3 regions of the Pseudoalteromonas sp. SA25 genome follow, and region 1 is predicted to be linked to each of the others. Evidence: predicted binding sites of a transcription regulator. Region 1 holds the regulator's gene; each other region holds the start of a gene.

Region 1 (2,283 bases):
GCGCAGAAGTATTAACAGCAACTGAATACAAAACACCATTTGGTTTAGTCGAATCTTATGTTGAGAGTAAGCATGACGTAAGCGTAGGGCTTATATATGTGCGCCCTCATCAAATAGAATTAGTGGCAGATAACCAAAGTGACAAACTCAGCAAGCGAGCTACAATCATAAGTCGTCGATTTATTGGTTCGGCGTATGTTTATTCGGTTGTTATTGATAAACAAGAAATTGAAGTTGCTGCACAATATGGCCAGTCATTTGAAAATAATGAACAGGTTATAATAAAAATAAAACCTCACACGGTGAATTTTTTCGAATCGTAATTAATTTGTTATTCGCTGTGTTTTTATCTGTAAAACTAAGGAATAACAATGGCGCAAGCGCAATCAGGGATTTGTGCTGAAGCAAACTTACACGGTTTGCACTTATTTTTTAATGTGTTTGATGGTCAAGATGAATCACTTCGCGCAAAGTTAAAACAAGTAAGCGCTATTGAAGAAGAATTTAGCGATCAGTTCTCAGAATCAATGCTCTCTTGTATGGTTGCTATTGGTGCGCAATATTGGCCGCATATCCTCCCTGAATACATCCCAAGCGAATTACAGAGCTTTCCTAATATAAACCATAGCGATCATCAAATGAGCGTACAACCGTGCGATTTGTTTGTGCAAATTCGCTCTGACCGTGAAGACGTTAATCATTTGTTTGCGCTGCAAATTTTAAAACTATTTGCCCCCGATGTTGAGCTGGTGGAGCAAATTCGTAATTTTCGCTTTTTAGATGGTCGTGATTTTAATGGTTTTATTTATGGTGGCGATACAGCTCATGGAAGAAAAAAGCGCGCTACGGCTTTAATTAGTAACCCTGGCAATTTTGAAGATCAGGGGAGTTATATTCATGTACAGCGCTATAAGCATGACTTAACTATGTGGCAGCACTTATCATTGAGCGAGCAAGAACAAATAATGGGACGTACGCGCCTTGATAACACGCTAATTACCCCTGCGATCGAAACCAGCCATGCTTCACGTAGCGAGCTAAAAGACGAAGACGGACAACCGCTATTATTAAATCAGAGCATGCCTTATGGCGATGTGTATGAGCAGGGAATGTTATCAATTACATGCTCTTGTACGGGCACCGCATTTGAAAAAGTACTTAATAGTCGTTTAGGGGAAGGGGATTGTTACGACCACTGGCTTGATTTTACTCAAGCCGATATGGGTTCTGCTTTCTTTGCGCCTTCAGTCGGGTTTTTAAAACAAATTTAGTTTGCTATTAAACCGTATCAAATAAAATGCGAACACGTTCAAGTGTTACATCTATTTCAGATATTTTAGCAGGAGCGATAAAAATAGTATCGTCGCCTGCAATTGTTCCTAGTACGCCATCTGCTTTACCTAATGAATCTAATAAACGAGCGATAAGCTGAGCGGCGCCTGGACTGGTACGAATAATGATCATCATTTCGTTGTGCATAATGTCGATTACTAATTGGCGTAATGGGCTTTTAGCCGTAGGTACACCCATTTCAGCTGGTAAGCAGTAAACCATTTCTTGTTTGGCGTTACGTGTGCGTACAGCACCAAATTTACTTAGCATGCGCGATACTTTACTTTGGCTTATATTGTCAAAGCCTTGATCTTTTAATGCATCAACTATTTCGCCTTGAGAGCCAAAATTTTCTTCTTTTAATAGTGATTTAAATGCTTTTACCAGTGCTTCTTGTTTATCTTGTGGTTGCATAGTCTTTATTCGTTTTTGTTATTTATGCCGCAAATTCTACACAAAAATGAATAATTATGCAGCAGTTGTTTAGTTAACTTGCCAGTTTGATGCGTTAAATCACAAAAGTTTACGACTATGGTCGAAAATATACTTGAAATAGACAGGATAAATTTGTTTTTAGTCGCTAATTTCATTATCTTAAGAGCCACAAATGTTTCCTACCTCAAATTACGGAGAATTCCAATGAAAGTTGCTGTATTAGGTGCTGCAGGCGGTATCGGCCAAGCGTTGTCTTTATTATTAAAAACAGGCTTACCAGCTGGCTCTGAATTATCACTTTATGATGTTGCACCAGTAGTACCAGGTGTTGCGGTTGACCTTTCTCACATCCCAACAGATGTTAAAGTAGCAGGCTTTGGCGCAGACGAATTAAACAAAGCGCTTGAAGGCTCTGACATCGTTCTTATCCCAGCGGGTATGCCACGTAAACCAGGTATGGATCGTGCTGATTTATTTAATGTAAATGCTGGTATCATCAAAACTTTAGCAGAAGGC
Region 2 (2,283 bases), on a different contig from region 1:
AGTGAAACGTATTACGTCTGCACCAGCAACTAATGACATAAGGCCTTGCTCAGTCCCTGCCACTAAAAACTCTTTTGCACGACCTTTATATTGCTCGCTCACTACTGCACCAATTAATAAACCTTGGCCACGGATTTCGCTAAATACGTTGTATTTTTCGTTAACCGCAGTAAGTAGTTCATTAAATAATGCTGCTTTAGCTTTTACGCCAGCAAGTACTTCTGGGGTATTTACTGTATCAAATGCAGCTTCTGCAACAGCACACGCAAGCGGGTTGCCGCCATAAGTAGAACCATGAGTACCTACTTTAAGATGCTGTGCAATTTCAGTTGTTGTGATCATAGCGCCAATAGGGAAACCGCCGCCAAGTGCTTTAGCTGAAGTTAAAATATCAGGTACTATGTTTAAGCCTTGGTATGCGTATAAATCGCCAGTACGGCCAACACCAGTTTGAACTTCATCAAAAATAAGCAGTGCGTTATGTTTAGTACATAAATCGCGAACGCCTTGAGCAAACTCGTCAGTTGGTGAAACAATACCGCCTTCACCTTGAAGAGGTTCCATCATTACGGCACATGTTTTGTCGCTGATAAGCGCTTCAAAAGCAGCTAGGTCGTTGTAATCACAATGTACAATGTCGCCAGGCTTAGGACCAAAACCATCTGAATATGCAGCTTGGCCACCAACAGTTACGGTAAAGAATGTACGACCGTGGAAACCTTTGTTGAACGCGATGATTTGTGATTTTTCTGCGCCAAACTTATCAAGTGCAAAACGACGCGCTAATTTAAGCGCTGCTTCGTTTGCTTCTGCGCCTGAGTTGGCAAAGTAAACTTTTTCAGCAAATGTAGCATCAACCATTTTTTTAGCTAGGCGAAGTGCCGGCTCATTGGTCATTACATTTGATAGATGCCAGATTTTTTCGCCTTGCTCTTTTAATGCGCCTACTAATGCAGGGTGGCAATGGCCAAGACAGTTAACTGCAATACCACCAGCAAAGTCGATAAACTCTCGACCTTGTTGATCCCATACGCGAGAACCTTCGCCTCGAACAGGAATTACGCTTGAAGGTGCGTAGTTAGGAACCATTACGTGATCAAATAATTCGCGATTGACTGTCATTTTATTTCCTCTTAATTGTGAGCAACACAAAACATCAAAATAGGTGTTTGGTTAATATTTGTAACCAACTTTATAGGCAAGATCAGTAACCTGATAATTGCGCAAAATTGCTTTGTGGTTCAATTTTCAGACGCACATTATTTCAGAATTACTTATATCTGTCTCGTTAAAAACTTTCATGTATCCCTTGAAAATAAAGGGCTAAAGATATTATTTCATAGATAGTGAATAACTATTTGCATAGCTATTTATGCTTATTTTTAAACAACTAACCGCATGAGCACCAAGGCGCGCATGCTTTAATCGGCAAATATGCAATATAACAATAGAGTGAGAATGAATGGTTAGTCGCAAAAAAATTAACAAAAAATTCAGATTTTTAGTCAATTTGAATAGCTAAATTGGTAAAATTACTCGATTGGAGGGTTTTTAGTTCCGTTTTAGTGAACTTAAAGTACGAAAACCAGCTTAGAGTTTCATCAGGCTCAATAAGTTGATGCTCTTTTAAATTAAGATATTGAGAGTAGCAACGTGCCTTTAGCATTACTTCTGTTAACGGCAGTAATGTATCGCCTTTATCTACCCCATTTACTAGCTGCTGCATTACACCTTTAAACGGTAAATATTTAAAAGCCATTTTGTCTATTACTTTGGCGCTTACTTCTATCGACTTATTGCTAAGTAGAGTGGTTAAAAATAGCGGGTCGGGCTGTAGCTCTAATAATGCGGTGTGCAAATCTTTTTGGTTTTCATTTCGGGCTAACTGCACTTTGCGTTGCCATACTTTCTCAAACGTTTTTAAGTACAAGCGCACTAATGCAATTCGCCCTACATCTAAAAGCATACCAAGGGTAAATGCATGTACGTCATTCACATTATTGATTTGTGCAATTTTTTGCGCTGCAATCGCGTTTGCCATCGCGCTGTCGCGTAGCCGGCGTTTTAATAATGAAAATGGTTCGGTGCTATGTGGCATCCAATGACGCGCTGCAAATGTAGGAATAACTAGCTGTAAGTTATCAAGGCCAATATAACGAAGGGCAAGCGATGGTTTATCTACTTTTACAGACGTATTTTTACTACGCTGATTACGATAGTAAGGTAAATTAACGAGCGTTACTAATTCTCTACCCAACCAGCTTATATCATTAACCAGTGGCT
Region 3 (2,283 bases), on a different contig from region 1:
CCGGCAATAGAAGTAATTAGCGCTCAGCTAAAATAACCTCTTAAAAACAATAAAGCACAGCCAGAGCTGTGCTTTATAATTTTATCTATTGAGTTTACTTGGTATTAATCAAGTAATACTTTAGCCGCTTCTAATACTACCGCTACAGATTTACGCTCAATTTCACCATGGTCAACATTTGGTATTTCTTGTCGAGTACGATTAACAAGTACGCCGGCAACACATGCTGCTTGTAAACCAAGGGCTGCACACATAGTAAATAATGTTGCTGATTCCATTTCGTAGTTCATCACGCCCAGTTTTTGCCACTCTTCGCAGCTACCTTGTAGTGATTTAGGAACGTAACCAGAATGCGTATCGTAACGCTCTTGTCCTGGATAAAATGTATCGCTTGATGCAGTAATACCAATATGAAAATCGATATTTAAGTTTTTACATGCTTGTACCATAGCTTGTGTTGCATAAAAGTCAGACACAGCAGGGTAGCTAAGAGGAGCAAAATGCTGGCTTGCACCGTCTAAACGTACAGATGCTTGGCTAATTAAAATTTCGCCTTCGTTGATATGTGGCTGAATCGCACCTGTTGTACCAATACGTAAAAATTTACGCACGCCAAGTTGTGCTAATTCTTCTACTGCAATCGACGTAGATGGACCACCAATACCCGTAGAACAAACAACCACCGAATGGCCGTTTAGTTGACCTAAGTAAACATGAAACTCACGAGTTTGAGCAAGGCAGGTTGGGTTGTCTAGGAATTGTGAAATGCGTGCAGCACGATCTGGATCGCCCGGTACAATCGCAAGTTTTGCACCTTTAAGATCGTCAATACATAGTCCTAAGTGAAATACCTTTTCCATAGCTAAGCCTTTTTATAATAAATTGTGTCAATCTAGCATCATTGCTAGAAACGTTTATCAAGTACAGGACGATTGTCCGTTTTATCTTAACTCCTCCAATTAAGTCTTAATAATTTTAAGGATTAATTTGATTTATTCATCAACTATGAATATTCAATCAAGTGCTTATACAAGTAGCCTTGTTGTGCTGTTGACATGTTCAAGCAGACATAATAAGTATCAACCAAGCGCGTAACTACAATTAAATAGTTTATGGTAAATATTCATTAATATTAAATTAATTCAATGGCTTAAATTTGTATTAAGCACGTAAAAGATAACGTGTTTATTTATATTAGGCACAGACTTATTTAGCAAAGTGGAATTTATTTGAAGTTTAGGCACTTTTGGTGATTTTGCATAACTAATCAAAAGTAATTAGCTACGTACAGAATAAAAATCGAAGGAGTTTATTATGAGCACACAATTTGAAGCATTTAAAAACAAAGTTGAGCACTGTTTGTGCGCACCAGGTGATGGCGTATACACAGTAAATACTGCAAAGGAGCGCAAAGCCGCACTGCGTAATAAACTTTATGGACAAACTGAAAACGTTGATAATTTGTGGCGCGAGTCTTTAAATGAATTACCAAATTCTCCACATAAAGCCGTTATGTTAGGTATTAGCTCAGACTGTGGCGGTGGTATTTTACGCGGTGCAAACTGGGGACCACTGTTTGTGCGCTCAGCTTTAATTGATCAGCAACCGCAGTGTCACTCGTTTGATTTAGGCGATGTACGTGTAATCCCACATTTACTTCATGATAAATACCTAAATGATGCAACCATTTCTAATTGCCAAAAAGCCCTATACGGTAATGAAGATAACGACTATTACGTAAGTCCGTTATCAATCACAGAGGATGTATGCGACAGCTTTTACGCGACATTTAAAGATAAAGGGATATTTGGTATTGGTGGCGATCACTCAATTAGTTACCCACTTACCAAAGCGTACTTAAAAGCAAAACGTGAGCAAGGTAAGCGTACCGCTATTATTCACTTTGACGCGCATACCGATTTACTTGTTGAGCGCCTAGGCATAGATTTATGTTTTGGCTCTTGGTGTACACATATTTTAGAGTTTTTACCGGCACCACATCATTTAATACAATTTGGTATACGCTCAAGTGGCAAGCCTAAAGCGCACTGGGAAAGTACCTTTGGCGTTAAGCAACATTGGGCACATGAAATCATTGAGCGCGGCGCAGCAGCGGTTGCTGCCGACGCTATTGCACAATTAAAAGCTGATAACGTTGATGAAATATACGTAAGCTTTGATATTGATGCGCTTGATGCAGAGTTTGCATCTGCCACAGGTACGCCAGAACATAATGGTTTAACACCACAGCATGCGCTTGATATTTTATCAGCTATTGCGGAT

What was found. Region 1 encodes ArgR, which controls arginine synthesis, uptake and breakdown. Its sites were predicted from a motif close to ANTGAATANNTATTCANT; they were not measured.
Region 2: a site for ArgR is predicted at 1,358-1,375, ahead of GQR45_RS11590 (aspartate aminotransferase family protein). Genes of this name have one in related genera too.
Region 3: a site for ArgR is predicted at 1,255-1,272, ahead of GQR45_RS01855 (arginase family protein). Genes of this name have one in related genera too.

Annotation. Positions count from the first base shown of each region.
Region 1 covers NZ_WTKV01000003.1:135,420-137,702, forward strand. The annotation lists gene GQR45_RS03530 (ABC transporter ATP-binding protein) at 1-323, shown strand, start outside; gene GQR45_RS03535 (Dyp-type peroxidase) at 372-1,271, shown strand; gene argR (transcriptional regulator ArgR) at 1,279-1,746, opposite strand; gene mdh (malate dehydrogenase) at 1,972-2,283, shown strand, end outside.
Region 2 covers NZ_WTKV01000012.1:107,726-110,008, reverse strand. The annotation lists gene GQR45_RS11590 (aspartate aminotransferase family protein) at 1-1,122, opposite strand, end outside; gene GQR45_RS11585 (HDOD domain-containing protein) at 1,502-2,283, opposite strand, start outside.
Region 3 covers NZ_WTKV01000002.1:79,661-81,943, reverse strand. The annotation lists gene cdd (cytidine deaminase) at 1-36, shown strand, start outside; gene udp (uridine phosphorylase) at 105-860, opposite strand; gene GQR45_RS01855 (arginase family protein) at 1,315-2,283, shown strand, end outside.